4 regions of the Streptomyces sp. NPDC050674 genome follow, and region 4 is predicted to be linked to each of the others. Evidence: riboswitches for the same ligand, from Rfam matches in the RefSeq annotation. Region 4 holds a riboswitch; each other region holds the start of a gene.

Region 1 (7,813 bases), on a different contig from region 4:
CCACGACACCCTGGCGCGGTTGCTGCACGACGTCGAACGCACTCACGGTCACGCCCATCCGCTGGGGGCGGAGATCCGCCGGACGCTGCAGTGGCTGGGGCAGGTGCGGGGCTGAGGACCGGTCCGGGGGCGGCGCGGCGGTGCCGGAAGTCCCGGTGAATCGTTGGTCGAATGGGTTGGCCAGAGCTTGCCCACTGCCTACCATCGATCATCGCAAGACCTTGTGCGCCCGCCCGTCGCCCGACCACCACCCCTGGCGGAGGCGCTGCGCGCCGCACCTGTCGTTGCAGTCTCCTCGGGAGGTCTCCTTGCACCGCCGCCGTCGCACCGCGCTCGTCCTCACCGCCGCGATCGCCGCAGCGGCACCCCTTCTCACCGCCTGCGGGAACGACGCGCATCCCGGTGCGGCGGCCGTGGTGGGAGGCCAGCGGATCACCGTCTCGCAGCTGGACGAGCGGGTGGGCGAGGTCCGCGCGGCCCAGCGGGCCGCCGTGCGGGACGAGGCCCAGTACCAGCAGGCCATCGCCCGGACCGGCACCCTCACCCGCGACACCCTGCACACCATGGTCCTGGACCGGGTGCTGCACCGCGCCGCCGAGGACGCCGGGGTCACCGTCTCCCGCAGGGAGGTCCAGCAGATGCGCTCCGGCCTCGAACAGCAGGCCGGCGGCGCCAAGGCGCTGGAGACGACCTGGCTCCAGCAGTACGGCATCCCGCCGCAGCGCCTCGAGGAGAATCTCCATCTCCAGCTGGAGGCTCAGAAGCTCGCCGAGAAGCTCGGCACGAGCACCGACCGCCCCGAGTTCTGGAAGGCCCTCTCCGACGCCTCCAAGAACCTCGACGTCGACCTCAACCCGCGCTACGGCACCTGGGACGTCCAGAAGAGCAGCCGGGCCGACGCCAAGACGCCCTGGGTCCGGGACGTCACGACGGCCCAGACCCAGCAGGGCCTGTAGAACGCCCCCGTCCCCCGATTCCCACCCCTGTGGGCACCCCCCGCTGCCCCCGGCGGCGTGGGATAGCTTCGAACCGTGAACGCCAACAGCCCCGAAGCCGGACCGGGCCCCGCGCGGACCGGCGCGGCCGCCGCCACCGGCCGCATCATCCTGCTCACCACCAGCCACCGCGTCGCCCCCGGCCTGCTCTCCTGGCCCGCCTGGCGGGCGCTGCACGGGGCGGACCAGGTGCTGTGCGCGGACGGTGCCCATCCGCAGCTGCCCTATCTGCGTGAGGCGGGGATCGCCGTCGAGGAGGCGGCGCCGACCGCCGAGGAGCTGGTCGGCGCCTGCGCCGGCGGCCGCACGGTGGTCGTGGTGGCGACGGGCGAGGGCGAACCGGCCCTCACGGACGGTCTGGCCCGCCTCGCCGGCACCGGCCGGATCGCCATGCCCGAGCTGGAACTGCTGCCCGCCTCCTACGACCTCCCCGGCGCCCGTCTCCTGGACCTCGTCCAGGTCATGGACCGCATCCGCCTCGAATGCCCCTGGTCCTCCCGGCAGACCCACGAGGGCCTGGCCAAGTACGGCATCGAGGAGGCGTACGAACTCGTCGAGGCGATCGAGGAGGGCGACCGCGACGAACTGCGCGAGGAGCTCGGTGACGTCCTCCTCCAGGTCGTCTTCCACGCCCGGATCGCCGAGGAGGGCCGCCCGGAGGACGGGGAGGAGGCCTTCTCCATCGACGACGTGGCCGGCGGCATCGTCGCCAAGCTGATCCACCGCCATCCGCATGTCTTCGGCGACGCGACGGCCACCACCCCCGAGGAGGTCAAGGAGCACTGGCTGCGCACCAAGGCGGTCGAGAAGCAGCGCACCTCGATCACCGAGGGGATTCCCCTCGGCCAGCCCGGCCTCGCCCTCGCGGCCAAGCTGGCCTCCCGCGTGCGCACGGCGGGCCTGGACATACCGCTCCCGCCCGTCGAGGGCGTCGGCTACGAGCTCCTGGCCCTGGCCGTCCGCGCCGAGTCGGAGGGCGTCGACCCGGAGGCGGCCCTCAGGGCGGCGGCCCGCGCCTACCGCGACGCGATCCGGCAGGCCGAGGGCTGAGCGGTCCGGGGCGGGGGAGCGGCGGCGAGCCGGATACGGTCGACGCGTGACCGACCAGCCCTCGCCCAGCACACCCGCGACCGCTCCCGAGCTCTTCACCTGGGAGTTCGCGAGCGACCCCTACCCCGCCTACGCCTGGCTCCGCACGCACAGCCCCGTCCACAAGACGCGGCTGCCCAGCGGGGTGGAGGCATGGCTGGTCACGCGGTACGCCGACGCCAAGCAGACGCTCGCCGACAACCGGCTCTCCAAGAACCCGGCGCACCACGACGAACCGGCGCACGCCAAGGGCAAGACCGGGATCCCCGGCGAGCGCAAGGCGGAGCTGATGACGCATCTGCTGAACATCGACCCGCCGGATCACACCCGGCTGCGCCGGCTGGTGTCCAAGGCGTTCACGCCCCGCCGCGTCGCCGAGTTCGCGCCACGGGTGCAGGAGCTCACCGACACCCTCATCGACGGGTTCGCGCACAAGGGCTCCGCCGACCTCATCCACGACTTCGCCTTCCCGCTGCCCATCTACGCCATCTGCGACCTGCTCGGCGTCCCCCGCGAGGACCAGGACGACTTCCGCGACTGGGCGGGCATGATGATCCGTCACCAGGGCGGTCCCCGGGGCGGCGTGGCGCGCTCGGTGAAGAAGATGCGCGGCTACCTCGCCGACCTCATCCACCGCAAGCGGGAGGCGCTGCCCGCCGAGCCCACCCCGGGCGAGGACCTCATCTCCGGCCTCATCCGCGCCTCGGACCACGGTGAGCACCTCACCGAGAACGAGGCGGCGGCCATGGCCTTCATCCTGCTGTTCGCCGGTTTCGAGACCACGGTGAACCTGATCGGCAACGGCACCTACGCCCTGCTCACCCACCCCGGGGAACGCGCCCGCCTCCAGGCGTCCCTCGCCGCCGGGGAAACGGGCCTGCTGGAGACGGGCGTCGAGGAACTGCTGCGCTACGACGGCCCGGTCGAGCTCGCCACCTGGCGCTTCGCCACGCAGCCCCTCACGCTCGGCGGGCAGCGCGTCGAGGCCGGCGATCCCGTCCTCGTCGTCCTGGCCGCCGCGGACCGGGACCCGGAGCGGTTCGCCGACCCGGACGCGCTGGACCTCGCCCGCCGCGACAACCAGCACCTCGGGTACGGCCACGGCATCCACTACTGCCTCGGTGCCCCGCTCGCCCGCCTGGAGGGCCAGACCGCGCTCGCCACCCTCCTCACCCGCCTCCCGGACCTCCGGCTGGCGGCGGACCCGGCCGAGCTGCGGTGGCGCGGCGGCCTCATCATGCGGGGGCTGCGCACGCTGCCGGTGGAGTTCGCACCGGCCGGACGTGACGAAACATCAGAGCTGTGATCTTCACGTGATCTGCGCGGCATGAACTTGTGACAAGTGATCGTCTGCCGATACGTTCACCCATCAATGCGGCCCGGGATTCCGGCCGCCGGTCACTGCTGTCTCGCGAAAGGTCTCCGTATGCTCTCCGGGAACGGTCGGCACCGCCGCCCCCGTCAGGCTCCGGCTCTCCTCGTGGCGGCCGGAGTGACCGGCTCCGCCATCGCGATCCCCCTCCTCGGGGCCTCCGGCGCCAGCGCGGCCGACGGCACGACCTGGGACCGGGTCGCGGACTGCGAGACCGGCGGCGCGTGGAGCCAGAACAGCGGCAACGGCTATTACGGCGGCCTGCAGTTGTCCCAGGAGGACTGGGAGAAGTACGGCGGTCTCGACTACGCCGCGAGTGCCGACCTGGCCAGTCGCTCCCAGCAGATATCCGTGGCCGAGAGAGTCCTCGCCGACCAGGGGGTCGGCGCGTGGCGCACCTGCGGACTGCTCTCGGGCCTCGAGCAGGGCAAGGGGTCGGACACGTCCGGCTCGTCCGGGGCATCCGGTGAGGTGGACTCACCCGGTCTGCTCGACGGCCCTGACGCGTCCCCTTCTCCGGAGCCGTCCTCGAGCCCGTCGTCGTCGCCCGACGCACGGTCGACCGAGAAGGACGAAACCAGCAAGTCCGACAAGTCGTCCGATTCCACCTCCCAGGAGCGGGACGAGAAGCAGGAGCGGGGCGAGAAGTCCGGCAGCTCCGGCTCCGGTGAGGGCGGTGAGTCCGCCAACTCGCCTCAGGGTGACGCGTCCTCGGCCCCGGCGGGCACCGGCTCCGGCCGTCACCGCGGCCCCGGCGCCGAGGAGGACTCCGCGTCCGCGAGCGGCCGTGAGGGCGCGTCCTCGGGCCGCCACGCCTCGCGCGGCGGTGACGCCTCCCAGGGTTCCTACATCGTCGGCGTCGGCGACAGCCTCTGGTCCATCGCCGACTCCCTTGACGTCGACGGTGGATGGCACTCCCTCTACGACGACAACGAGCAGACGGTCGGTACCGACCCGAACCTCATCCTCCCCGGTCAGAAGCTCACCACAGGGGTCGAAGCGGACGAGGGGTAGCCGTCCGGGCAGTGCGGAAACGGCGGTCGAAGTCACCCCTAAACCGGGTGAGTTCACGTCATGTTTCGCGCCGAATGTCCCGTATAAGGCCGGTGAGAGATAGATCTCAGAAGCCCTGATCGTCTTTGAAATTCGGCGGATCGCGTGTCTACGGTCGTGATCGCTCGTCACCACGAGCCCCGGCTGCCGCAACGCCGAATCCTGCCAGCGGCCGCCCGGGAACAGTCGTCGCGTCAAGCGCCGTAGGCAGGAGCGGGGGACCCAAGGTAGGTGCCCGACCGGCCGGTTGTGCCGGAAGGGCTTGGGGTGAAGCCGTGTCCCGTGAGGGACGCGGCCGGGCAACTCAACCGGCCCGAACCCGACAGCTCACCTCGCAGGCGTCGGTGAGGGGATCGATTCATGCTGTTTTCCGCCAAGGGCAAGCACCGTCGTCCGTCCAAGGCCACCCGCGCCGCCGCGCTCGCCGGTGTCACCGGTGTCGCCATCGCCGCCCCGCTGATGGCGGCCGGCAACGCCTCCGCCGCCACCGCCTCCGAGTGGGACGCCGTCGCCCAGTGCGAGTCCGGCGGCAACTGGTCCATCAATACCGGCAACGGCTACTACGGCGGTCTGCAGTTCTCCGCCTCCACTTGGGCCGCGTACGGCGGCACGCAGTACGCCTCGACCGCCGACCAGGCCAGCAAGGACCAGCAGATCCAGGTCGCCGAGAAGGTCCTGGCGAGCCAGGGCAAGGGTGCCTGGCCGGTCTGCGGCAAGGGCCTGTCGGGTGCCGGCTACACCGGCGGCGGCTCCTCGAGCGACTCCGGCAGCTCCACGCAGCAGCAGAGCCAGCAGAGCCAGCAGAGCACCGAGACCCGCAAGACCGAGCAGCAGCCGGCCTCCCGCTCCGAGGACCGCCCGGCCGCCAAGAAGACCGTCACCACCCCGACCGGCAAGAAGGTCAAGAAGGGCGACGGCGAGTACAAGGTCGTCGAGGGCGACACCCTCAGCTCGATCGCCGCGGACAAGAAGGTCAAGGGCGGCTGGGAGAAGCTCTTCGAGCTGAACAAGGACATCGTCGAGGACGCCAACCTCATCTACCCGGGCCAGCAGCTGCACCTGAAGTAGGCAGCGGCCCCTCCGGGCCCCCCGGGGCCCACGGACTCCCCGCCCCGGTGCGCCATCCCCCGTGCGCACCGGGGCGGGGTTTTTTCGGCAACCGGCTTTGTTCCGTTCGGAAACAATTTACTCTCGGTTCTGTCCATGGGGTGGGCGACCCGGTGGCCGATCGCCCGGAGCCGGTTAGGCTCATGTCGCGAGCCACCACGGCCCGCACCCCGCCGGGTCCACGCGACCCGCGTCACCGCGTCACATTCAAGAAGGAGATGCTCGTGCCGTCCATCGACGTCGTCGTAGCCCGGGAAATCCTGGACTCCCGAGGCAACCCCACGGTCGAGGTCGAGGTCGGCCTCGACGACGGCAGCACCGGTCGTGCCGCCGTCCCGTCCGGCGCCTCCACGGGCGCATTCGAGGCCATCGAGCTCCGCGACGGCGACTCGAACCGCTACCTCGGCAAGGGTGTGGAGAAGGCCGTCCTCGCGGTCATCGAGCAGATCGGCCCGGAGCTGGTCGGCTACGACGCCACCGAGCAGCGCCTGATCGACCAGGCGATGTTCGACCTGGACGCCACCGACAACAAGGGCTCCCTCGGCGCCAACGCCATCCTCGGCGTCTCGCTCGCCGTGGCCCACGCCGCCTCCGAGGCCAGCGACCTGCCGCTGTTCCGCTACCTGGGCGGCCCCAACGCGCACCTGCTGCCGGTGCCGATGATGAACATCCTGAACGGCGGCTCGCACGCCGACTCCAACGTGGACATCCAGGAGTTCATGATCGCCCCGATCGGCGCGGAGTCCTTCTCCGAGGCCCTGCGCTGGGGCGCCGAGGTCTACCACACGCTGAAGAAGGTCCTGAAGTCCAAGGGCCTGGCCACCGGCCTCGGCGACGAGGGCGGCTTCGCTCCGAACCTCGGCTCCAACCGCGAGGCCCTCGACCTCATCCTCGAGGCGATCAAGGAAGCCGGGTACACCCCCGGCGAGCAGATCGCCCTGGCGCTCGACGTCGCCGCCTCCGAGTTCTACAAGGACGGCGTCTACACCTTCGAGGGCAAGGAGCGCTCGGCGGCCGAGATGACCGAGTACTACGCGGAGCTCGTCGACGCGTACCCGCTCGTGTCCATCGAGGACCCGCTGTTCGAGGACGACTGGGAGGGCTGGAAGACCATCACCGACAAGCTCGGTGACAAGGTCCAGCTCGTCGGCGACGACCTGTTCGTCACCAACCCCGAGCGCCTGGCCCGCGGCATCGAGGAGGGCGCGGCCAACGCGCTCCTGGTCAAGGTCAACCAGATCGGCTCGCTGACCGAGACCCTGGACGCCGTCGAGCTGGCCCAGCGCAACGGCTTCAAGTGCATGATGTCCCACCGCTCCGGCGAGACCGAGGACGTCACGATCGCCGACTTGGCCGTCGCCACCAACTGCGGCCAGATCAAGACCGGCGCCCCGGCCCGCTCCGAGCGCGTCGCCAAGTACAACCAGCTGCTGCGCATCGAGGAGATCCTCGACGACGCCGCGGTGTACGCCGGCCGCTCGGCATTCCCCCGCTTCAAGGGCTGACCCGGCCCGTAAGTAGCAGCGTCGTACGTACGTCCCCGTACTCGGTCCCGTACCGTGTCCGGGGACGTACGCGCGTATGACGGTGGAGCGGGAGGCGGACAGATGGCCGTGAAGGACCGGGACCGGTTCTCCACCGCGACCAGGATCCGGTTGCTCGGCGAGCAGACCGCGGCCCGGGTCTACCGCTCCCAGACCAAGCGCCAGGCCCGGCGCTCGCGGCTGACCGGCCGGGCCGCGCTGCTCGCCCTGGTGATGTGCTCGCTGATCGTGGCCCTGGCCTACCCGATGCGGGAGTACGTCTCGCAGCGCGCCGAGATCGACGACCTGCGACGCGAACAGCGGCAGGCCCGCGAGCGCGTCGAACGGCTGCGCGACCTGAAGGCGCGCTGGCAGGACGACGCGTACGCCGAGCAGCAGATCCGGCAGCGGTTGCACTACGTCATGCCGGGGGAGACGGGTTTCATCGTCGTCGACCCGCACGCGGCGCAGCAGTCGCGCACCGACCTGGGGGCGGCCGACCGCCCCTGGTACTCGAACGTCTGGGACGGGGTCGACAAGGCCGACGCCTCCGACCGGTGACCCGGCCCCAGCCAGTGCCCTGAACCCAGAGAAAGACAGCCTGAAGACAGTCATGGAAACGCCCCCGCCGACCACCCCGCGCACCGAGCCCACCGACGCCGACGTCGAGGCCT
Region 2 (7,813 bases), on a different contig from region 4:
AGCGCGGCCGGGAGAACGGGATCCCCGTCCGCGAGCTGGGCGCGTCCCAGATCGCCGAGTACGAACCGGAGGTCCGCGGCCTGGCCGCGATACACGTCGGCACGACGGGCATCTGCGACTTCGTCGCGGTCGCCCGCCAGCTGGCCCACGGCTCCGGCGCGGAGATCCGCTACGGCACGCGGGTCGTGCGGGTCGACCGGAGACCCGAGCGCGGGGTCGCCGTGCTCACGGCCGCGGGAGACGTCGTGCGCGGGCGGGTCCTGGTGAACTGCGCGGGGCTGCGGTGCGACGAGATCGCCCGGCTCACCGGGGACGACCCGGGCATGCGGATCGTGCCGTTCCGGGGCGAGTACTACGAGCTGGCCCGGCCGGAGCTGGTCCGGGGCCTGGTCTACCCCGTGCCCGACCCGGCGTTCCCCTTCCTCGGGGTGCACCTCACCCGGGGGATCGACGGGGGTGTCCATGTCGGGCCCAACGCGGTCCCGGCGCTGGCCCGCGAAGGGTACGGATGGGGCACGGTCCGGCTGCGCGAGCTGGGCTCGACCCTGGCCTGGCCCGGTTCCTGGAAGATCGCCCGCCGGCACTGGCGCTACGGGGCGGGTGAGCTGCGGCGGTCCCTGTCCAAGAAGGCGTTCACGGACGCGGTGGGCAGGCTGCTGCCCGGGGTGTCCGAGGGCGACCTGGTGCCGACGGCGGCGGGTGTGCGCGCGCAGGCGGTGCTGCGGGACGGAACCCTGGTCGACGACTTCCTGATCCGCGAGGGCGCCAGGACCGTCCACGTCCTCAACGCACCGTCTCCCGCGGCCACGGCCTCTTTGCCGATCGGCCGGGAGGTGGCACGCAGAGCGCTGGGCGCGCTGTGAGCGTGGTGCCCGGCGTTCCCGCCCGCGCCGGGTGGGTCCGCGGCCGGCGGAGCGGTTCTCCGAGCACCGGGACGCCCCGGCGCCCTGAGCGGCGCGATGACCCGCGGCCAGGGCGGGCGGACACCCCCGGGGCGGCCCGACTCTCACCGGCGCGCGGGCGCGAGCGTCCACGGCCGTAAAATCGAAGGCACTGTGTCTGACTCCGCGAACACCCCCGAAGCCCCGCACCCGCACCCGCACACCCCCGGTGTCCCCGTCCGGGACGGCCGGGCCAAGGGCGAGCCCCGCTTCCCCGACGGGCCGAAGGCCGACCCCGCCGGGTCGCACTTCGAGCGGCGGATCCGGAGTTTCCAGCCCCGGCGCAGCCGGGTCACCGCAGGTCAGGCGGACGCGCTCCAGCGCCTGTGGCCCAAGTGGGGCCTCGACATCGACGGCAGCCGCGTCCTCGACCTGGACGAACTGTTCGGCAACGACAACCCCGTCGTCCTGGAGATCGGCTTCGGCATGGGCGAGGCCACCGCCCGGATGGCCGCCGCCGACCCCGCCACGAACATCCTCGCCGTCGACGTCCACACCCCCGGCCAGGGCAACCTGCTCAATCTCGCCGACCGCGACGGCCTGTCCAACATCCGGGTCGCCAACGGCGACGCGATCATCCTGCTGCGCGAGATGCTCGCCCCCGACTCCCTCAGCGGTCTGCGCGTCTACTTCCCCGACCCCTGGCCCAAGAAGCGCCACCACAAGCGCAGGATCATCCAGCCCGATTTCCTCACCCTGGCCGCCACCCGCCTCCGGCCCGGCGCGATCCTCCACTGCGCCACCGACTGGGAGCCGTACGCCGAACAGATGCTCGATGTGCTGACGGCGCACCCCGACTTCGAGAACACGCAGGCCGACGGTGGTTTCGCGCCGCGTCCCGACTTCCGTCCGCTGACCCGTTTCGAGGGCCAGGGACTGGACAAGGGACATGTCGTGAACGACCTCCTCTTCCGTCGCGTACAGCACGTGGACCAGTCCCCCGCCGGCGCCTGACCCCCCTCTGGCGCCTCTCCCGCCTGCGGACAGCTCCCATCCGTCGTTAGGGTCAATGCCGTGGCCACCAGCCCTCCCCATCCGTCGTACCCCAGCGGTCCCACCGACGGCGCTCCCTTCGCCGGCCCGGGCGGCCCCCTGCGGCACGCCCACTGGTGGCAGCGCGCCTGGGTGCGCTACGGCGCGCTGAGCACGCTCCTGGCGATATCCGGCCTGGTCATCCTCGCCCTGGTCCGCGAGGAGACCGGCACGGAGGGGTTCCTGGTCGGGCTGGGACTGGCCGTCCTGCCGGTGCCCCTGCTGCTCGCCGCGTTCCGCTGGCTGGACCGCGTCGAACCCGGCCCCTGGCGGAACCTGCTGTTCTGCTTCGCCTGGGGCGCCTGCGCGGCGGCACTGATAGCGATCGTCGCCAACAGCTTCGCGACGAGATGGATAGCGACGGCGACGGCGGACCCGTCCAGCGCGGACACCCTCGGCGCGACGGTGATAGCGCCGGTGGTCGAGGAGTCGGCCAAGGCGGCCGCCGTCCTGCTGGTCTTCCTCTTCCGGCGCCGCGACTTCACCGGCATCGTCGACGGGGTCGTCGTCGCCGGTGTGACCGCCACCGGCTTCGCGTTCACGGAGAACATCCTCTACCTGGGCACGGCCTTCGGCACCGACCAGCTCACCGGCGGCACCGGCATCGCCTCCGTCACGGCGGCGACCTTCTTCGTGCGCATCATCATGTCGCCGTTCGCGCACCCGCTCTTCACGGTCCTCACCGGCATCGGCTTCGGCATCTGCGCGCTCTCGACGGACCGCCGACGCCTGCGGCGCGTGGTCTTCCCGCTGTGCGGCCTGCTGCTCGCGATGGGCATGCACGCGATGTGGAACGGCTCGTCGGCGTTCGGCGAGTACGGGTTCTTCGCCGTGTACGCGGCGTTCATGGTGCCCATCTTCGGGCTGCTGACGTGGCTGGTGATCTGGACGCGGCAGCGGGAGCTGAAGACCGTCCGGGCGGAGCTGCCCGCCTACGCGGTGGCCGGGTGGCTGACACCGGCCGAGCCGTACGCGCTCGGCTCGATGCGGGCCCGGCGGATCGCCCGCCGGTACGCCCGCCGCCACGCGGGCAAGACGGCGGCCCGGGAGGTGGCGCGGTACGAGGCGTACGCCACGTCGCTGGCGTTCCTGCGCCACCGGGCCCGGCGGGGCCGCGCCGGGGCCGGCTTCGCCGTACGGGAGCAGGAGCTGCTCGGCGAGCTGTGGCGGCGCCGGGAGGCGGCCCGCCCCGCGCTGGACCACGCGGCACGGGTCACGGCCCCTCCGGTCCCGGTGGCGCCGCCGCCCTGGCCCGTGCACGGGGTGTACGGGCAGGGGTACGGCTACCGGGCGGCGCCGTACCCGGCGTACAACCCCTACCGCTCTTAGGCAGACGCCTCCGTGAGGCGGGCGACCTCGGCGTCCGTGAGCGTCAGCTCGCCGACGCCCACCAGGGCGGGCAGCTGCTCCACCGTCCGCGCGGAGGCGATCGGCGCCACCACGGTCGGCTGCGCGGCGAGCCAGGCCAGGGCCACCGTCGCCACGGGCACGTCGTGCGCCCCGGCGACCTCGTCGAGGGCGTCGAGCACCCGGCGCCCCCGCTCGGTCTCCAGATGTTTGGCGGCACCGCCCGCCCGGGCGCTCTCGACCGTCGTGCCGGGCCGGTACTTGCCGGTGAGGAAGCCGGACGCGAGCGCGTAGTACGGAACGGCCGCGAGGCCGGACCGCTCGGCCAGGTCCTGGAGGGCGCCCTCGTAGGTGTCGCGGGAGACCAGGTTGTACTGGGGCTGGAGGGCCACGTACCGGGCGAGTCCCTCGCGGTCGGAGAACTCCAGGGACTCCCGCAGCCGCTCGGGGGAGATGTTGGAGGCGGCGATGTGCCGCACCTTCCCGGCCTTCACGAGTTCGTCGAGGGCGCCGATGATCTCCTCGACGGGCACGTCGGGCCGGTCGAAGTGCGTGTAGTAGAGGTCGATGTGGTCGGTGCCGAGGCGGCGCAGGGAGGCGTCGGCCGCGGCCTTGATGTTGGCGGCGGACAGGCCCTGGAAGTCGGGGTGCTGGCTGACCTTCGTGGCGACGATCACGTCGGAGCGGTTCCCGCGTGCCGCGAGCCACTGGCCGAGGATGGTCTCGGATTCCCCGCCCCGGTTGCCCTCGGCCCACGCCGAGTAGACGTCGGCGGTGTCGACGAAGTTGCCGCCGGCGGCGGTGTAGGCGTCGAGGACGGCGAACGACCGGTCCTGGTCGGCGGTCCAGCCGAAGACGTTGCCGCCGAGGGCGAGGGGGAAGACCTCGAGGTCGGAAGAGCCGAGCTTGCGCAGAGAAGTCATGCTCCGTGTCAACGCCCGTACAGGAATGCCTGATTCCGCAACGGACGCAAAGTTCCCGTAAACACGGAGAACCGGCGGCCCTGACGTCGGGGGGTCGTCGTCAGGGCCGCCGGTGTTTCCACGGGTGTGGACCGCTCAGGGGGTGAGTCCCTTGCCCCGCAGCCACGCCATGGGGTCGATGCCGCTCGCGGATCCGGCGGAGTGGACCTCCAGGTGGAGGTGCGCGCCGGTGACGTTGCCGGTGGCGCCCACGCGGCCGATGACGTCGCCGGTGCTGACCTTCTGGCCGACGCTGACGCCGATGGAGGACTGGTGCGCGTACCAGATCTCGGTGCCGTCATCGAGGGTGAGGACGGTCTTGTAGCCGTAGGAGCCGTTCCAGCCGGCCTCGGTGATGGTGCCGCTGTGCACGGCCTTGATCGGCGTGCCCGTGGGCGCGGCGAAGTCCAGGCCCGTGTGGTAGCCGGAGGACCAGTAGGCGCCTGCCTGGCCGAAGCTGGAGGTGATGGTGTACGAGGAGGTCGGCAGCGTGTACTGCTTGGCGAGGGCGGCGAGCCGCTCGGCCTCGGCCTTCTTCCTGGCCTCCTCCTCCGCCTTCTTCTTGGCTTCGGCGGCCTTGGCCTTGGCTTCCTTCTCCGCCTTGGCGACGGCCTCTGCCGCTGCCTTCTCGGCGGCGGCCGCGGCATCCTGCGCGGCCTTGGTCTCGATCTGCTCCTGCTGGTGCTCGACCTGCGCCATGATCCGGGCGCGCAGCGCCTCGCCGGCGCCGGAGGTGCTCTCCTCGGGGTCCGCCGTGGCGGTGCCGAGGCTGCTGAGCGGGGTTGCGGAACCCTCGGGGGTGTCGTCGTCCGAGATGAGGGAACCCACCGAGGGCAGGTCCGGCACGGAGATGGACACCGGGGGCTTGCCGGTCTGGGCGCTGGCCATGCCGCCGGCGCCCACGGCGGCTATGACGCCGACGCCCAGGACGGTGGAGCTGCGGGCGAGACCTCCGCCGCGCTGCTTGGTGACGCGGTGCCGGCCACGGACGGGACGGATGGACTCCTCGGTGGGGTTCCACTCCTGGAACGGGCCCTCGTCGGTGCGCTGACCGCCGTAACCGAAGGTGTCGGTGTCGCGCTTCTGCGCGAACGGGGCCGCGGGGGCAGGCCGGTTGGACGCCACGTGGGCGTGCTCCTTTCCTTCCTTCTCGCCTACCGGGTTAGCTGACGGGTTCGGAGCAGGAAGGTCTCCTACGCGCGTATACCCGCCGTGCTTCCACGGTGGTATCCGCCCGATTCACCCCAAGTGGTGGTTCCCCGGTTCCCTTTCGGGATTCGGCGCGTGCGCACGGAGCCGCCTTCTGTGACGGCTGGGACGACCGCGCTGCGTTATCGAACGTTAATAGACGCACGAGGGGTATTCCAGCGATTCCACTTGATCATTAACCTTTTTCACGCGGACTTACCTGCCATGACCGGCTTAAATCGGGCGAGTTGACCACCTCGCAAGTGACTGACGGGTTTTGACGGTGTGTCAGTTGTGATGCGGAACGGGGTGGTTCGCTCACCGAGCGTGAGGGCCTCCGTGAGACCGTCCTGGAAAAGCACCGAGGGCCGGAACCCTTTCGGATTCCGGCCCTCGGCCTTCAGTAGCGGGGACAGGATTTGAACCTGCGACCTCTGGGTTATGAGCCCAGCGAGCTACCGAGCTGCTCCACCCCGCGTCGTTGTGATTCCAGTGTACGCCATCCGCGGGACAGCTCGTGCACACCCGTCGCTCAGCCGTCCGGGGCGCTCGCGTGGGTGAGGGTCTCCCAGGCGGTGAACAGGTCGTCGGTGCCGGTGGGCCGGGCCCGGACGGCCAGTTCGTGAGCGGCGGGGACGGGCCGGCCGCGCCGTTCCTCCAGATGGTGCAGGGCGACCTCCAGATGGGGTCCGAGACCCCGCTCGACCCGGCCGCCGCACAGCCACTCGGGTGCGTGCCCGTCCAGTTCGTGGCGGGCGTGCAGGGCGAGCGCGGCCGCCAGCCGGTCCTCGATCTCGCCGTAGAGGTCGACACCCTGGTGCCAGGCCGTCTCGGCGATGTGGGCGGTGGCGGCGAGCGAGGCACCCACGTGCCGGAAGCTGTGGCAGGTCTCCTGGGAGACGCCGTCCCGGTACGTGGTCTGGCCGAACCAGTACGAGGCCATCCGCTGCGGGCCGTCCACGCCGGAGCCGGGCACGGTGAGCGGCACGGGGCCGTCCTTCTCCAGGTAGAGGTAGGCGGGCACGCGCTCCCGGAAGCGCTCCAGGGCATGGCCGAAGACCCGGTGGTCGCCGAGGAATACCGCCACGGAGATGACGGCGTCGATCGCCACCAGGTCCCAGGATCCGGTGAAGTCCGGGTCGGAGGCGACGACTTGGGGGAGGTGGGCGGTGCGCAGCATGTCCTCGAAGCCGCGCACCCGCGCGGCCGGCCAGCCCCCGCCGGGTGTGTGCCGCACGATCTCGGCGGCCCGGGCCCACACCGACCCGGTCCAGCCGGCCTGCAACGCGGCCTTCTCCCCGGTGTGCCGGCGCAGCGTGGCCGCCCAGGCGTCCATGAGCTGCCTGGCCTTCTCCGCATGCCGCCGATCGCCGGTGGCGGCGAAGAGCAGGGCCTGCGCGTAGGCGGCCAGGGCGTCCTCGCGCTCCGCGGCGCAGCCGCGGCCCTGAAGGTCGCCGGCCGGGCAGACGACCGTCTCGTGCGGCCGGGCCCGGTGCCGGTACGAGCCGTACGGGCTGTCGCGCAGGGCGAGGTACGCCGTTCGCCAGGGCTGCCGCCCGGCGGTGACGTGCTCGCGCAGGGCGTCCAGCTGGGCCCGGTCGACGAGGACGCCGGGGTGGGTGAACGCGGCGTCGGAGGGCAGGACCGGGCCCATGGCACGGGTGCCCGGGCCGTCGGGCCGGCAGGAGGGGACGAGCAGGGCGAGCGCGGTGAGCAGCGGCAGCATGAGCAGTGCCGCCGTCCTTCGTCTGCGCGCTGACCCCATGGCCGCCGCCTCCGCGCTCGTCGTCCGGGTCCTTGGAGGCAGCGTGGCCCGGACGGCGGTGCGGACGCAGGATCTGTTGGGCCGATCGGCTCGCCCTCAGCCCGGCAGGTGGCGGTTCGGGGCCTTGGCCCGCTCCTCGTGCTCCGGGAGGACGACGACCTCCACCCCCGCGGCCGCGAGGAGGCCGCTGCCGTCGGCGTCCGTCACGAAGGTGTCCGGCTCGCGCCAGGCGGTGACGACCCGCCGCACGCCCGCGTCGAGGATCAGCCGGGCGCAGGGCGCGGGCCGGGAGGCGCGGCGGGCGCAGGGTTCCAGGCTGCTGTACACCGTCGCGCCGGGCAGGCGAGGGTCGGCCGCGTCGAGCTTGGCCAGGGCCGCCTCCTCGGCGTGCACGACCGGGTCGCCGGCCTCGCGGGAGTGGCCGCGGGCCAGTTCCGTGCCGTCGGCGGCGACCACGACCGCGCCCACGCTGAACGCGGTGTCCGACGGCGGGCAGTGCTCGGCCAGGTCGCAGGCGAGGGCCAGCCAGTGGTGGTCGGCGGCGGTGGGCAGGGCGCCGGTGCCCGGGGCGGTCGGTT
Region 3 (7,813 bases), on a different contig from region 4:
CGATGGCGTTCCAGCCCTCGCCGATGGTCTTCATGCCGTCGGGACCCTCGTCGAGGTCCTTTCCGCCCTTGGGGGCGTGCCCGGGCGCCTCACCGAGGCCGAAGGGCTTGCCGTGAGCCTCGCCGGAGGCCTCGGCGTCCTTCTCCTCGGTGACCTTCGCACCCTTGGGCGGGGTGAAGTCGAAGGTCGAGGCGGGCGGCTTGGCGAAGCTGACCTTCGTGAAGCCGGCGTCCACGACGGCGGCGCCGCCGCTCGCCGGGGTGAGCGTGAACTTCAGCGGCATGCCGGTCTCGGCGTCCACGGCGACGGTGATCGCGCCGACCGTCGAGCCGGACTGCTTCGGCTCGACGACGAGTTTGTAGGCGTCCCGGCCGGCCACCTGGGCGGTGCCGTCCACGGTCACGGAGGTCGTGTCGTCGACCGCCTTCAGGGCCTCCTCGGCGAAGTCCTTCGGCAGGGCCGGCGGCTGCTGGTCCTTGCCGCGCTCGCGGCTCTCGGAGGAGGTGCCGTGGTAGACCTCGTTGGACTTGCTGTCGTAGCCCCAGACGTCCTTGCCGTTGTGGATGAGGCTGTACTCGGCGGCGTTCTCCAGCAGCGACAGCTTCTGCCGGTCCGGGCCGTCGGCGGCGACGCGCAGGGTGTGCGTGCCGTAGGCCAGTTCGGTGAGCTTGGCCGTCGGGTCGGCCGACGAGCCGTCCTCGCCCCCGCCCGCGGCACCGGACAGCAGACCGGACTCCAGGCCGCCGAGGTTCGGCAGACCGAGGTCGGTGCTGATCTTGACGGTGCCGGACAGCTGCTCGACGTCGGACTTGGCGATCTTCTCTATGAGCTGCTGGGCGGTGATCTTCGGAAGGTCGGGGTCACCGGAGTCGGCGAGCGCGGGGACCAGGCCGATCGTCGCGGCGGCCACCCCGATCACCGTGACCGGGACGATGTACCGCGCGGCGGTGCGCCGCCCGGAGCGCTGCTCGTCGGCCTCCCCGGCGGTCGTGCTGTCGTCGGATGCGTACGGTGCCATGTGTGCCCTACCTCCGTGGTCGGCGGCGGCTGTCCGTGTCGTGCACGCACTCGTCCCTGAGCCGCCATTCTCACCCGAACAGGTGAGGAGTGGTGCTTTCCGTGGTCACCATCTGACCAAATCGGCCAGGGAGATACGTCAGACCCCGGGCTCAACTCCGTGTACTGCTGGGGTATGACACGGAGGCCGGGCTTCTCCCCCGACCCGTAGGGGTCGTACGGGGAGGAGGTGTCAGCCGGCCCGGTGCACCACGGCGTCGCACAGCTCCAGGAGCGCCGTCTTCGCGGCGCAGTCCCGCAGCGGGGCCAGCGCCGCGCGGGCGTCCTGGGCGTAACGGACGGTGTCCCGCCGGGCCTGCTCCAGCGCCGGGTGGGCCCGCAGCAGGCGCAGGGCCTCCGCGTGCCGTGCGTCGTCGGTGAGGTCGGAGTCCAGCAGCTCGCACAGGGCGACGTCCTCGGCGAGCCCGAGCCGGGCGGCCCGCTCGCGCAGCCGCAGCACCGGCAGGGTGGGGATGCCCTCGCGCAGGTCGGTGCCGGGGGTCTTGCCGGACTCGTGGGAGTCGGAGGCGATGTCCAGGACGTCGTCCGCGAGCTGGAAGGCGACGCCGAGGCGCTCGCCGTACTGGGTCAGCACGTGCACGACCGTCTCGTCGGCGCCGGACATCATCGCGCCGAACCGGCACGAGACGGCGACCAGCGAGCCGGTCTTGCCGCCCAGCACGTCCAGGTAGTGCTCGACGGGGTCGCGGCCGTCCTGCGGTCCGGCCGTCTCCAGGATCTGGCCGGTCACCAGGCGCTCGAACGCCTCGGCCTGCACCCGCACGGCCTCCGGGCCGAGGTCGGCCAGGATGTGCGAGGCGCGGGCGAAGAGGAAGTCGCCGGTGAGGACGGCGACGGAGTTGCCCCAGCGGGTGTTCGCGCTCGCGACGCCGCGGCGCACGGCGGCCTCGTCCATGACGTCGTCGTGGTACAGCGTGGCGAGGTGGGTCAGCTCCACGACGACGGCCGAGGGCACGATCCCGGGGGCGTGCCGGTCGCCGAACTGGGCGGACAGCATCACGAGCAGCGGACGGAACCGCTTGCCGCCGGCGCGCACCAGATGCTGGGCGGCCTCCGTGATGAAGGGCACCTCACTCTTGGTGGCCTCGAGCAAGCCTTCCTCGACAGCCGTCAGTCCGGCCTGGACATCGGCTTCCAGAGCCTGGTCCCGCACGCTCAGCCCGAACGGCCCGACGTCGGTCACGAGGGGTCTCCTGTCTGCTGTGTCTGCCGGTGATTACGCGGTTTGTCGATAGGTCGCTGCCCTCACTCGAGTCAGCGTATCCGGTCACGTTTCGATCACCGCCAGCGCCCAGGGTTACAGGCCGGGCGGTATCCGATCACGACCGCAATGTTTTCGATCAACCCATAAGAACAGATATTTATCGACTTACCCAAGGGTAGTGAACTATGCACCATTTGCCGCTTTGGGTAAGCAAATTCCTGTTGGTGAAAAATGCCCTGCGGACTCGTGATCAGTGAGTTGAATCACTGCCTCCGCTTTCCCGCCCTCCTCCCACCTCGCCCCGTACCCCCTTTTCCGGAAAGCAAGTTGAGCCCTTGGCTGCCGCAAAGGATCAAGCGGCCCAAATGCCTCCGACCAAGGTCAACTACGTGATATGTGACTGAGGCGCTTGTTCCGGACATGTGCTCTCGCATACGTTCCCGCCCTGTCCGGCGGACGCCTCATCCTGCCGCCGCCCGGACTCCCCACTGGAACCGACTCACTCACGCAGGGCAGGAGCGGGGGACCCAGGTAAGTCGCCGGTCCGCACAGCGGCACGGCTCGGGGTGAAGCCGCGCACGGCACACAGCGCCGTACGCGGCCGGGCACCTCCCGGCCCGAACCCGACAGCTCACCTCGCAGGCGCCGGAGAGGAACATCGTCATGGCCGGACGAGGCAAGCACCGTCGCCCCAGAACCAACCCGCTGACCCGCGGCTTCATCGCCGTCGGCACCGGCGGAGCCGCACTCACCCTCCCGCTCCTCGGCGCCGCCCAGGCGAGCGCCGCCGAGCCCCAGAGCGCCCCCGTCGCCGCACAGTCCGCGCCCCGCGCGGCCCAGCCCGCCACATCGCTCACGTACACCGTGGTCAAGGGCGACTCGCTGGCCCGCATCGCGGACAAGTACGACGTCCGGGGCGGCTGGAAGCGGCTCTACAAGGACAACCGCGCCGCCGTCGGCGACAACCCGAAGCTGATCCACCCGGGTCTGAAGCTGACGGTGAAGACCACCAAGGCGAACGCCGCGAAGAAGACGGCCACCCGGTCGTCCGCCCCCGCCAAGCCGGCCGCGAAGCCCGCCACGGGCGTCGCGCAGGCCACCCAGGCGTCGGCCACGACCTACGCGAACAACCTGGACGGCTGGATCCGCGAGTCGCTGGACATCATGGCGCAGAAGGGGATCCCCGGGTCCTACGACGGCATCTACCGCAACATCATGCGCGAGTCGTCCGGCAACCCGCTGGCGATCAACAACTGGGACTCGAACGCCGCAGCGGGCACCCCGTCCAAGGGCCTGCTCCAGGTCATCGACCCGACGTTCGCCGCCTACCACGTGGACGGCACCTCCTTCGACCCGTTCGACCCGGTCGCCAACATCACCGCGGCCTGCAACTACGCGGCCGACCGCTACGGCTCGATCGACAACGTCAACGGACCGTACTGAGCCGCCCCGCCCAGCAGTCGCTCGAGGACGACGGCGATGCCGTCGTCCTCGTTCGACAGGGTGACCTCGTCGGCCACGGCCTTGAGTTCGGGATGGGCGTTCGCCATCGCGACGCCGTGGCCGGCCCAGTCGAACATCGGGATGTCGTTGGGCATGTCGCCGAAGGCGATGGTGTCCGCCGGACGCAGCCCCAGATGCTCGGCTGCCAGCGCCAGGCCCGTCGCCTTGGTGATCCCGCACGGCTGGAGCTCCACCGTGCCGGGCCCCGACATCGTCACCGTCGCCAGGGAACCCACCACCGAGCGGGCCGTCGCCGCCAGCGCGTCGTCCGACAGGTGCGGATGGCGCAGCAGCACCTTGCTGATCGGCTCGCCCCACAGGTCGTCGCGCCGTTCGACCCGCACCGCGGGCAGGGTCGGGTGCGGCATGAGATAGCCCGGCTCGATCAGCGTGAGCCCGTCGACCCCGTCCTGGTCGACCGCCGCGTACACCTGCCCCACCTCGGCCTCGATCTTGCCGAGGGCGGTCTCGGCCAGCTCCCGGTCCAGCGTGATGGACCACAGCAGCCGGTCCGCGCCGGCGTCGTACACCTGCGCGCCCTGCCCGCACACCGCGAGCCCCGTGCAGCCGAGGTCGTCCAGCAGCGGCCGCACTCTCGGCGCCGGCCGGCCCGTCACCACGAGGTGCTGGGCACCGGCGTCCGCCACCCGCGCGAGCACGGCGAGGGACCGTTCGGAGAGGGTGTCGTCGCCGCGCAGCAACGTCCCGTCCAGATCGGTGGCGATGAGTGAATATGCGAGGGGTGCGGCCATGATCAGAGAATACGGACAACGCGGCCCTTCGTTTCATCGCACAGGGCACGCCGATTGCCCGGTTGAAGGCCTCTGCACCGGTTGGCAACAACATGCTCCGCTACCTACCCGAGAGGCCGCATAGAGCGGTACCTTCCATGTGTCCAGGGGGGACTTGATCGGGGGGTCAGGTTGAGCAGTGGGCGCATTCGCGTGGCGGGGGCCGGGGAGCTCGGTGAAGAAGAGAAGGAGCGCTGGCGTGCGCTGCGCGCGGCCTCCGGAGCACCGCGCAACCCCTTCATGGAACCGGAGTTCACCGAAGCCGTCGGCCGGGTCAGGCCGGGGGCCCGGGTCGCCGTGGTGTACGAGGGGCTCGAGCCGGCCGGCTTCCTGCCCCATGAGCGGGGCCCGTTGGGGCAGGGCCGGGCGATCGGGTTCGGCGTCTCGGACGCCCAGGGCGCGATCCTGCGGCCGGGCCTGGACCTGGAGACGGGTGAACTGCTGAGGGCCTGCTCGGTGTCGAGCTTCGCCTTCGACAACCTGGAGGCCGAGCAGCGGCTGTTCGTCCGGTACGCGGCCGAGGGGTACGCCACCTACGTCATCGACGTGGAGAAGGGCTACGAGACGTACGAGTCGGTGCTGCGCGCGCAGTCGCCGAAGTTCCTGAAGACCACCCTGGCCAAGGAGCGCAGGCTGGGCCGGCAGGTCGGTGAGCTGCGGTTCGTCTTCGACGAACGCGACCCGGCCGCGCTGCGCACGCTCATGGAGTGGAAGTCGGCGCAGTACCGCAGGACCGGCCGCCGCGACCGGTTCGCCCAGGAGTGGATCACCCGGCTCGTCGGGCAGCTGGCCCGGACCCGGGCGCCGGAGTGCAGCGGCACGCTGTCCGTGCTGTACGCGGGTGAGCGGCCGGTCGCCGCGCACTTCGGGCTGCGTTCGGCCTCGGTGCTGGCCTGCTGGTTCCCGGCCTACGACCCGGAGTTCGCGAAGTTCTCGCCGGGGCTGGTGCTGCATCTGCGCATGGCCGAGGCGGCGGCCGCCGAGGGGGTGGGCATGCTCGACCTGGGGCGGGGCGCGGCCGAGTACAAGGACGCGCTCAAGACGGGCGAACTGCCCGTGTACGAGGGTGCGGTGACGCGGCCGGGGGCGGGCGCGGCGCTGTACTGGCTGGGCCGTGAGCCGGCCCGCCGCGCGCACAGCTTCGTCCGCGGCAGGCCGCGGCTCGCGGCGCTGGCCGCGCGGACGCTGAAGGGCGCGGCCCGGCTGCGCCGTACCTGACACACAAGGGGGGTGGGCGCATGGCCCGTTCGGCGCGTGCGCAGGAGGAGATACGACGGTTCCTCGACATCGGGGCGGTCCAGGTCGCCGAGCTGGACCTCGACGGCGACGAGGCGGTGCTCAGACCCGGTCCGGGCAGTCCGCCCGTGACCCACGGGGAGGTGTTCGTACTGGTCAGGAGGTCCGGCCGGCCGGTGGGCACGCTGCTCGGGCGGGTGCCGGAAGGGGCGGATCCGAAGGCCGTGCTGGCGGGGCGGGCCCGGGCGGAGTGCGGGCCCGCCGTCTTCGGCGAAGGCGGCAAGCCACCGTTCACCACGGTCGTCGTCGCGACCCGGGAGCGGGCCGGGCAGCTGGCCCGGGCGCTGGACTCGCTGCTGGCGCAGGACCATCCGCGGTTCGAGATCGTCGTCGTCGACAACGCGCCCGTCACGGACGAGACGCGCCGGCTGATCGAGACGAAGTACGCCGAGCGCGTGCGCTACGTCCGTGAGCCCGTTCCGGGGCTCGCGGCCGCCCACAACACCGGGCTGGAGGCCGTGCGCGGGGAGGTGGTCGCCTTCACGGACGACGACGTGGTCGCCGACCCGCGCTGGCTGACCGAGCTGACCGCGCCCTTCACCGCCGATCCCGGGCTCGGGTGCAGCACCGGGCTGATCCTGCCCGCGCGGCTGACCACTCCGGCCCAGGTGCTGCTGGAGAGCCACGGCGGTTTCGCCAAAGGCTTCACTCCAAGGACGTACGACCCGGCGCACCCGCCGGGCGACGAGCCGCTGTTCCCGTTCACGGCGGGACGGTTCGGCTCGGGCGCGAACATGGCGTTCCGCACGGCGGTCCTGCGTTCCGTGGGTGGTTTCGACCCGGCCACCGGTGCCGGGACGGCCGCCCGGGGCGGGGACGACCTCTACGGCTTCGTCCGCGTCCTGGCCCAGGGCCACCGGCTGCGCTACACGCCGTACGCCCTGGTGTGGCACCACCACCGGGAGACCTGGCGGGACCTGGAGACCCAGGCGTACGGCTACGGCGCCGGGCTCACGGCGTACCTCACCGCGGTGCTGGTGAACCGGCCCGCGCTGCTGCCGGCCTTCCTGGCGAGGCTGCCCCGCGGCCTCGCCCACGCCCGCGCGCTGACGGCCGCGCGCGGGGCCGGGGCGGCGGACGGCGGGGGCACCCCGGGCGATCACGACGTGCGGACCCACCCCTGGCCCGGGCGGCTGTCGCGGTTGCAGCGCCGGGGGATGGCGTACGGGCCGGTGGGCTATCTGAAGGCGCGGCGGGCGCTGCGCGCGGCGTCGCGTGAGAAGACGGCTCGGGGGGCGAGATGAGGACGGACGGCAGAGGCCGGGTGGGGCGGGGCGGGCAGGACGGCGAGGGGCCGATAGGGCCGTCGGCCACCCCAGCCGTCCCCGTCTTCCTGTATCACTGCGTGATGGACGATCCGCCGGACTGGATCGCCGAGTTCACGGTCACGCCGAAGCAGTTCGCCGCGCATCTCGACGCCGTGGTCCGCAGCGGCCGCACGCCCGTCACGATCAGCGCGATCGCCGACCACCTGGCCGGCCGGGCGCCGCTGCCGCCCCGGCCCGTGCTGCTCACCTTCGACGACGGGTTCGCCGATCTGCCCGGCCCGACCGCCGAGGCTCTGGCCGAGCGCTCGCTGCCCGCCACCGCCTACCTCACCACCGGAGCCCTCGCTCCGGGCGGCCGCAGTCTGCTGCCGCCCGCCCCGATGATGACCCTGGCCCGGGTGGCGGAGCTGGAACGTTCCGGCATGGAGATCGGCAGCCACACCGTCACCCACGCGCAGCTCGACACCCTCTCCGCCAAGGCCCTCGCGTACGAACTGCGCACCTCCAAGGCCGTGCTGGAGGACGCCCTCGGGCACGAGATACGGCACCTCGCCTACCCGCACGGCTACAACAGCCCCCGTGTACGGGCCCTGTCGGCCCGGGCCGGCTACGAGACGGCCACCGCCGTGCGGCACGCGCTCAGCTCCGAGCGCGACGAGCGGTACCGCATCGCC
Region 4 (7,813 bases):
GTGACCGCGACGACCTCGGGGTGGTCGTCGACCAGCCGGGACACCCGCAGCAGCAGCTCCTCCAGGGCGCGGGTGTCGGCGGGTGCGGAGCCGCGCCATCCGAACAGCAGGGGGGCGGTGCGGATCGAACGGACCAGCGAGGTCGCCTCCCGGTCGGTGACCGGGATCAGCCGGTGCGCGGTGTCGCCGAGCAACTGCGAGGCGGCCCCGGCGAGCCCGAAGGAGAGCACGGCCCCGGCCGCGGGGTCGATGACGGCGCGTACGACGACGTCCACGCCGCGCGGCGCCATTCGCTGCACGACCGGCCGCAGCTCCTCCGGAGAGCCGAACAGTTCGGTCAATTCGGCGTACGCGCGGCGCAGTTGCTCCTCGTCCGCGAGGTCGAGCCGGACGCCGCCGAGGTCGGCGCGGTGCCTGAGGTGCGGGGCGGTGGCCTTGAGGGCCACGGGGTAGCCGAGGGCGCGGGCGGCTTCGACGGCCGCGTCGGGGGTCGGGGCGGGCAGGGCGCGGTGGACTCGGACGCCGTAGTGACCGAGGAGGTCGCAGGTCTCGTCCGTGCCGAGCGTGAGGCCCTGCCCGCGCGCGAGCAGGCCGTCGATCAGCGCGGCGGCGCCCTTCTCGTCGATGTCCTCGTACTCGGGCACCTTGCCGGGTTCGGCGGCGTCGCGCCGCCACTGCGCGTAGGCGACGGCCTGGCCGAGGGCGCGTACGGCGCGCTCGGCGGCGGGATAGGCGGGGATGAGGTGGGCGCCTTCGGGGGCCTCGGCGGCGGCCTGGGCCTCCGGGGCCGCAGGGCGTCGTCCGGCGGGTGCCGGGCGGGGGGCGTCGTCGGGGTCCGCTGCGGTCTGCGGGGCCGAGCGGGGGGCTTCGTCGGAGTTCCCGGCGGCCTGCGGGGCCCGACGGGGGGCCTCGTCGGAGTTCCCGGCGGCCCGCGGGTCCCGGCGAGGGGCCTCGTCGGAGTTCCCGGCGGCCCGCGGGTCCCGGCGAGGGGCCTCGTCGGAGTTCCCGGCGGCCCGCGGGTCCCGGCGGGGAGCCTCCTCGGGGTCCCCGGCGGCCCGCGGTGCCGGGCGTGCCGCTTCGTCGGGGTCCGCCGGGGCCTGCGGGGCCGGGCGGGGGGCGTCGGGGTCCGCCGCGGTCTGCGGGGCCGTGCTCGCCGCCGCCGACAGGGCCTCCGCCAGGCCGCCGAGCTCCACGTGGACGACCAGGACCGGCTTGGAGGGGGCCGCGGCCGCGGCCGAGCGCAGGGCCTGCGCGAGGGCGGCGTCACCGACCGAGCCCTCCCCCACCGACGGTATGGCGGTGACGACGACGGCGTCGCACCGGTCGTCGGCCAGCGCGCGGGACAGGGCCGCGTGGAAGTCCGCCGCTGAGGCGGCGGTGGTCAGGTCCTGCGGCGGATGCGGGCGCAGCCCCTCGGCCAGGCACGCGTCGTAGGTGAGCAGGCCGAGCGATTCGGAGTTGCCGAGGATCGCCACCCGGGGCCCGGCGGGCAGGGGCTGGCGGGCGAGCAGCAGGCCCGCGTCCACCAGCTCGGTGATGGTGTCGACCCTGATCACACCGGCCTGCCGCAGCAGCGCCGAGACGGTCGCGTGCGGCAGCCGGGTCGCCCGGACGGCGTGCCCCTGGGGGGCGGCGCCGTGCCGGGCGCCCTGGACGACGACCAGGGGCTTGGCGGCGGCGGTGCGGCGGGCGAGGCGGGTGAACTTGCGGGGGTTGCCGATGGACTCCAGGTACATGAGGACGACGTCGGTGTCGGGGTCCTCGTACCAGTACTGAAGGACGTCGTTGCCGGAGACGTCGGCGCGGTTGCCGGAGGAGACGAAGGTGGAGACTCCGGTCACGCCCGTGACACCGCCGCCGCGCCGGTGCAGCCGGGAGAGCAGGGCGATGCCGATGGCTCCGGACTGGGCGAACAGGCCGATCCGGCCCGGGCGCGGCACCTCGGGGGCGAGGGAGGCGTTGAGCCTCACCCGGGGGGAGGTGTTGATGATGCCGAAGGCGTTCGGCCCGATGATCCGCATGCCGTACGTGCGGGCCTGCCGGACGAGTGCGCGCTGGCGTTCGCGCCCCTCGGGGCCGCTCTCGGCGTACCCGGCGGAGACGACGACCAGCCCTTGGACGCCGTGCTCGCCGCACTCGGTGACGACCTCGGGGACGTGATCGGCCGGCACCGCGACGACGGCGAGGTCGACGGGGCCGTCGATGTCCCGGACCGAGCGGTGCGCGGGCACCCCGTCGAGCTCCTTGTGCCCCTCCGGCAGGGCCTTGTTCACCGCGTAGAGGCGGCCGCCGTAGCCGGCGTCCCGGATGTTGCCGAGGACGCTGCGGCCCACGCCGCCGGGTGTGCGACCGGCCCCGATGACGGCGACCGAGCCGGGTGCGAGCAGCCGCTGCACGGACCGCGCCTCGGCGCGGTGCTCGCGCGCGTACTGCACGGCCAGGGAGCGGTCGGTGGGTTCGAGGTCGAACTCCAGACGGACGACGCCGTCCTCGAAACTGCGCTTCTGGGTGTAGCCGGCGTCCGTGAACACCTTGATCATCTTGGTGTTGGCGGGCAGCACCTCGGCGGCGAAGCGGCGGATGCCGCGCTCGCGGGCGACGGCTCCGATGTGTTCCAGCAGGGCGGAGGCGACTCCGCGGCCCTGGTGGGCGTCCTGCACGAGGAAGGCGACCTCGGCCTCGTCGGCGGGTGCGGACGCGGGCGTTCCGTCGGCGCCGATCCGGTCGTAGCGTACGGTGGCGATGAACTCGCCGCCCACCGTGGCCGCGAGTCCCACCCGGTCCACAAAGTCGTGGTGCGTGAAGCGGTGGACGTCCTTGGCGGACAGGCGAGGGTACGGCGCGAAGAAGCGGTAGTACTTCGACTCGTCGGAGACCTGCTCGTAGAAGCTGACCAGGCGATCGGCGTCATCAACGGTGATGGGCCGGATGCGCGCGGTGCCCCCGTCGCGCAGCACCACGTCGGCTTCCCAGTGGGCGGGATACTCGTGCCGGTCCGGCGAGGTCTGCATGGGCCCCAGAGTACGGCTAGCGTCCGACAGCGGCGCGAGGCAGTCTGTGGAGGGCGTCAGTCGGGTCGAGGCCGCGATCCGACGGCACCCCGGGGCGGTCCGAGGACCGCTCCCGGTACGGCTTCACGGTATGGGAAACTGGTCTAGACAACCCTGAAAAGCGAAGGGCAGCAACACATGGCTGAGCGCCGCGTCAACGTCGGCTGGGCCGAGGGTCTCCACGCCCGTCCCGCCTCCATCTTCGTCCGAGCCGCCACGGCCGCAGGCGTCCCGGTGACGATCGCCAAGGCCGACGGCAAGCCCGTCAACGCGGCCTCCATGCTGGCCGTCCTCGGCCTCGGCGCACAGGGTGGCGAGGAGATCGTCCTCGCCTCCGACGCCGAGGGCGCGGACGCCGCCCTGGACCGGCTCGCGAAGCTGGTCTCCGAGGGTCTCGAGGAACTGCCCGAGACCGTCTGATCCCGAGCGCCCGATCGGGCGTACAGCGAAGGGCTCGTCCGAATTCACCGGGCGGGCCCTTCGCCATTTGCCGCCGGAATGGGGAACGAATTCAGGAATCCGGGCAGCTGAAAGAGACCCCCGGAAATTGACTGCTCTCTTTGTATACGGCTGCCGTGTTAATGCCGCAGGCTCGCCGTGTTTACGGGATGTTGCGAGTTCCTCACACGCTCGGCGCCTTCCCCGGCGGAGCCGGAGCGCAAGCGGTGCGCGCCCGCCGCGCGCTCGGTGTGCAGCGCCGTGACCGCCCGCGCGCGCTCGCCGTCGCCGCGCGCCACCGCGTCCACGATCGCGCCGTGCTCCGCCCAGGACTCCACCGGACTCAGCGGCGCGTCCACGGCGTACATCCAGGCGATCTTGTGGCGGAGCTGGGTGAGCATCGAGGTCAGCGCGGGACTCCCGGAGGCCTGGGCGAGCGTCTCGTGGAACCAGCCGCCCAAGGAACGCAGGTCGTCGCTGTTGCCCCGGCGGGCCCGCTCCTGGCCCAGCCTGACCAGCCCCCGCAGGACCTTCAGATGCCCCTCGGTGCGGCGCTGGGCGGCCCGTGCGGCGCCGAGCGGCTCCAGCAGCAGCCGCATCTCCAGCAGGTCGGCGGCCTCCTGCTCGGTGGGTTCGGCCACGCACGCGCCCGCGTGCCGCCGGGTCACCACGAAGCCCTCGGCCTCCAGGGTGCGCAGCGCCTCCCGCACGGGGACCCGCGAGACGCCGTAGCGGCGCGCGAGGAGTTCTTCGGTGAGCCGGCTGCCGCGCGCGTGGACACCGGCGACGATGTCGTCCCGGATGGCCGTGCACACCGAGTGCGCGGGAATACGCATGACCGACCTCCGCTTAATCCCCGTGAAACGCCGGCGAGCGGCGCGTGTTCCGTGACTCTATTGCAATGAGCCGGAATTTCCGACGGCAAGCGGGAATCCATGAATATTTTTTGGACACTCCGCCGCCGTGAACGCCGAAAGCCCCGGCTCGGGGAGCCGGGGCTTCGGGGAGAGCGACGAGGTGCCGGTCAGACGTTCACGCCGTGCGAGCGCAGGTAGGCGACCGGGTCGATGTCCGAGCCGTACTCGGGGCTCGTGCGGGCCTCGAAGTGCAGGTGCGGACCGGTGACGTTGCCGGTCGCGCCGGACAGGCCGATCTGCTGGCCCGGGGTGACCTGCTGGCCGACCGAGACGCCGATGGAGGACAGGTGGCCGTACTGCGTGTACGTCCCGTCGTGCATCTTGATCACGATCTGGTTGCCGTAGGAGCCGCCCCAGCCGGCCTCGACGACGGTGCCCGCGCCGACCGCGTGGACGGAGGTGCCGGTGGCGGCGTGGAAGTCGACGCCGGTGTGGCTGCCGGAGGACCACAGGCCGCTGCTCGCCTTGTAGCCGGTGGAGACGTACGAGCCGGAGATCGGGGCCACGAAGGCGTTGAGGCGCTTGCGCTCGGCCTCGCGGGCGGCGCGCTCCTTGGCCTCGCGGGCCTTCTCGGCGGCTTCCTTGGCCTCCTGGGCGGCCTCGGCGGCACGCTTGCGGGCGGCCTCCTCGGCCTTCTGCTTGGCGGCGGCCTCGTCGGCGGCCTGCTGCTGCGCGATGGCCTGGGCGTCGATCTGCTGGGCCACGGTGTCGCCCATGGTGACGACCGGGGTGAGACCCGTCTGCTCGGCGGTGGGCTCGGCGGCGAAGGCAGCGGGGGCCGCCACGGTGCCGATCACGCCGGTGGTGGCGAGGGCCGCGACGCCCGCCGCGCGGGCGGTGCCGCGCTGGATCCTGCTGGGACGACGGTGCTTGCCGGTGGCGCGAGTGAACGCCATGAAGTGGCTGGTCCTTTCCTTCCCTCTCGCCTACCGGGTTAGCTGACGGGTTCGGAGCAGGAAGGTCTCCTACGGACTCCCTCGCCACGGGCGCGGGCGTCCGATTCACCCCAGGGACTGCGATGGGTCCCCGGCTCCCCTGGCTCGCGCCGTACGGGGACTCGGCGATGACTGTCCGGTGCCGCGGGTGCGGCGCACTGCCTGACGAACAGCCCGGATGACGCTAAGCGGCGTCACTTTCAATTCCCAAATGAATCCCGGCTTTTGTAGCGCATCCCACAGGGCAGACAGGCAACCTCCGTATCAATTCGGGCATAAAGGGGCCCTGGTGCCTTCGAAGACGACCAGGGCCCCTGAGCGCGTGCCGCTACTCGGCGGCGACGACGGTGACTTCGCCGATGCCGAGGGCCTCGACGGGTGCCTTGATCTGCGCCGCGTCACCGACGAGAACGGTCACCAGACGGTCCACCGGGAAGGCGCTCACGGCCGCCGCGGTGGCCTCCACGGTGCCGGTGGCCGCGAGCTGCCGGTACAGGGTGGCCTGGTAGTCGTCGGGCAGGTGCTGCTCGACCTGGTCGGCCAGCGTGCTCGCGACGGCCGCCGCCGTCTCGTACTTCAGCGGCGCCACGCCGACCAGGTTCTGCACGGCGACGTCCCGCTCGGCGTCGGTCAGCCCCTCGGCGGAGAGGGTGCGCAGCACCGTCCAGAGGTCCTCCAGGGCGGGGCCGGTGTTGGGCGTGTCCACGGAACCGCTGATGGCGAGCATCGCGGCACCGGTGCCGTCCGGCGCGGACCTGAGGACCTGGCCGAACGCCCGCACGCCGTAGGTGTAGCCCTTCTCCTCGCGCAGGACGCGGTCCAGGCGGGAGGTGAGGGTGCCGCCCAGGCAGTACGTGCCGAGCACCTGCGCGGGCCACACGCGGTCGTGCCGGTCCGGGCCGACACGGCCGATCAGCAACTGCGTCTGGACGGCGCCCGGGCGGTCCACGATGACGACCCGGCCGGTGTCGTCGGCGGTCACCGGCGGCACCGGGCGCGGCTCGGCCGAGGAGCCCGTCCAGGCGCCCAGGGTCTCCCCGAGCAGGGCGTCGAGGTCGATGCCGGTCAGGTCGCCGACGACCACCACGGTGGCCGTGGCGGGGCGGACGTGCTTCTCGTAGAAGCCGCGCACGGCCGCGGAGTCGATCGTCGCGACCGTCTCCTCGGTGCCCTGCCGGGGCCGCGACATGCGCGAGCCCGCCGGGAACAGCTCCCTGGAGAGCTCCTTGGCGGCGCGGCGGGAGGGGTTGGCCAGCTCGTGCGGGATCTCGTCGAGGCGGTTGCGGACCAGCCGCTCGACCTCGCTGTCGGCGAACGCGGGCGCCCTCAGGGCGTCGGCGATCAGGTTCAGTCCCTTGGCGAGCCGGGAGGCGGGCACCTCCAGGCTGAGCCGGACGCCCGGGTGGTCGGCGTGGGCGTCGAGGGTGGCTCCGGCGCGCTCCAGCTCGGCGGCGAAGTCCTCGGCGGAGTGCTTGTCGGTGCCCTCGGAGAAGGCCCGGGCCATGATCGTGGCCACACCGTCGAGGCCGGCCGGCTCGGCGTCCAGGGGGGCGTCCAGCAGCACCTCCACCGCGACGACCTGCTGACCGGGGCGGTGGCAGCGCAGCACCGTCAGGCCGTTGCCGAGCGTGCCGCGCTCGGGGGCCGGGAAGGCCCAGGGGCGCGCCTCGCCCGCCTGCGGCCGGGGGTGGAAGTCCATCGTGGCGAGCTCGGTCACTTGGCCGCCTCCTCGTTCTCGTCGCCGGCCGCGGCTGCGGTGTCGTCGGTCTCGTCGGTCTCGTCGGCGACGGGCTCGTAGACGAGCACCGCGCGGTTGTCGGGGCGCAGGCGGGCCTTGGCGGCCTCCTGGACCTCCTCCGCCGTGATCTCCAGGACGCGGTTGACGGCGGTCAGGGCGAGCTGCGGGTCGCCGAACAGCACGGTGTACCGGCACAGTTCGTCGGCGCGGCCCGCGACCGTGCCGAGGCGGTCCAGCCACTCGCGCTCCAACTGGGCCTGGGCGCGCTCCATCTCCTCGGCCGTGGGGCCCTCCTCGGCGAACCGGGCGAGCTCCTCGTCGATGGCGCTCTCGATGACCGGGACCTCCACGTCACCGGACGTCTTCACGTCCAGCCACCCCAGGGAGGGCGCCCCGGCGAGCCGCAGCAGGCCGAATCCGGCCGCCACGGCCGTACGGTCGCGCCGCACCAGGCGGTTGTAGAGGCGGGAGGACTCGCCGCCGCCGAGGACGGTGAGGGCCAGGTCGGCCGCGTCGCATTCGCGCGTGCCGTCGTGCGGCAGCCGGTAGGCGGCCATCAGCGCACGCGCGGGGACGTCCTCCTCGACGACCTCGCGCAGCTGCTCGCCGATGATCTCCGGCAGCGAGCCGTCGCGCGGGGCGGGCTTGCCGTCGTGGCCGGGGATGGAGCCGAAGTACTTCTCGACCCAGGCCAGCGTCTGCTCCGGGTCGATGTCGCCGACCACGGACAGCACG

What was found. Region 4 has a riboswitch for cyclic di-AMP ahead of AB0I06_RS28760 (M23 family metallopeptidase). Riboswitches for the same ligand answer to the same signal wherever they lie in the genome.
Region 1: linked by a shared signal. The riboswitch ahead of AB0I06_RS16115 (transglycosylase family protein) and the one ahead of AB0I06_RS28760 (M23 family metallopeptidase) in region 4 are both predicted to bind cyclic di-AMP.
Region 2: linked by a shared signal. The riboswitch ahead of AB0I06_RS25800 (M23 family metallopeptidase) and the one ahead of AB0I06_RS28760 (M23 family metallopeptidase) in region 4 are both predicted to bind cyclic di-AMP.
Region 3: linked by a shared signal. The riboswitch ahead of AB0I06_RS24565 (LysM peptidoglycan-binding domain-containing protein) and the one ahead of AB0I06_RS28760 (M23 family metallopeptidase) in region 4 are both predicted to bind cyclic di-AMP.

What each region holds. Positions count from the first base shown of each region.
Region 1 is NZ_JBFAIG010000008.1:228,976-236,788, forward strand. It holds gene AB0I06_RS16090 (protein kinase) at 1-115, shown strand, start outside; gene AB0I06_RS16095 (SurA N-terminal domain-containing protein) at 309-956, shown strand; gene AB0I06_RS16100 (nucleoside triphosphate pyrophosphohydrolase) at 1,032-2,045, shown strand; gene AB0I06_RS16105 (cytochrome P450) at 2,092-3,390, shown strand; gene AB0I06_RS16110 (transglycosylase family protein) at 3,511-4,470, shown strand; cyclic di-AMP (ydaO/yuaA leader) riboswitch at 4,699-4,865, shown strand; gene AB0I06_RS16115 (transglycosylase family protein) at 4,870-5,577, shown strand; gene eno (phosphopyruvate hydratase) at 5,841-7,121, shown strand; gene AB0I06_RS16125 (septum formation initiator family protein) at 7,224-7,700, shown strand; gene AB0I06_RS16130 (DUF501 domain-containing protein) at 7,753-7,813, shown strand, end outside.
Region 2 is NZ_JBFAIG010000017.1:17,331-25,143, forward strand. It holds gene lhgO (L-2-hydroxyglutarate oxidase) at 1-863, shown strand, start outside; gene trmB (tRNA (guanosine(46)-N7)-methyltransferase TrmB) at 1,056-1,895, shown strand; gene AB0I06_RS25790 (PrsW family intramembrane metalloprotease) at 1,956-3,302, shown strand; gene AB0I06_RS25795 (aldo/keto reductase) at 3,299-4,243, opposite strand; gene AB0I06_RS25800 (M23 family metallopeptidase) at 4,379-5,407, opposite strand; cyclic di-AMP (ydaO/yuaA leader) riboswitch at 5,419-5,575, opposite strand; tRNA gene AB0I06_RS25805 (tRNA-Met) at 5,875-5,948, opposite strand; gene AB0I06_RS25810 (alginate lyase family protein) at 6,003-7,235, opposite strand; gene AB0I06_RS25815 (dihydrofolate reductase family protein) at 7,332-7,813, opposite strand, start outside.
Region 3 is NZ_JBFAIG010000015.1:141,539-149,351, reverse strand. It holds gene AB0I06_RS24575 (DUF2092 domain-containing protein) at 1-1,018, opposite strand, end outside; gene AB0I06_RS24570 (polyprenyl synthetase family protein) at 1,250-2,260, opposite strand; cyclic di-AMP (ydaO/yuaA leader) riboswitch at 2,764-2,939, shown strand; gene AB0I06_RS24565 (LysM peptidoglycan-binding domain-containing protein) at 2,945-3,724, shown strand; gene AB0I06_RS24560 (HAD family hydrolase) at 3,688-4,536, opposite strand; gene AB0I06_RS24555 (GNAT family N-acetyltransferase) at 4,708-5,793, shown strand; gene AB0I06_RS24550 (glycosyltransferase) at 5,814-7,115, shown strand; gene AB0I06_RS24545 (polysaccharide deacetylase family protein) at 7,220-7,813, shown strand, end outside.
Region 4 is NZ_JBFAIG010000020.1:112,098-119,910, reverse strand. It holds gene AB0I06_RS28775 (GNAT family N-acetyltransferase) at 1-3,011, opposite strand, end outside; gene AB0I06_RS28770 (HPr family phosphocarrier protein) at 3,189-3,470, shown strand; gene AB0I06_RS28765 (GntR family transcriptional regulator) at 3,629-4,324, opposite strand; gene AB0I06_RS28760 (M23 family metallopeptidase) at 4,513-5,301, opposite strand; cyclic di-AMP (ydaO/yuaA leader) riboswitch at 5,314-5,478, opposite strand; gene AB0I06_RS28755 (pitrilysin family protein) at 5,669-7,057, opposite strand; gene AB0I06_RS28750 (pitrilysin family protein) at 7,054-7,813, opposite strand, start outside.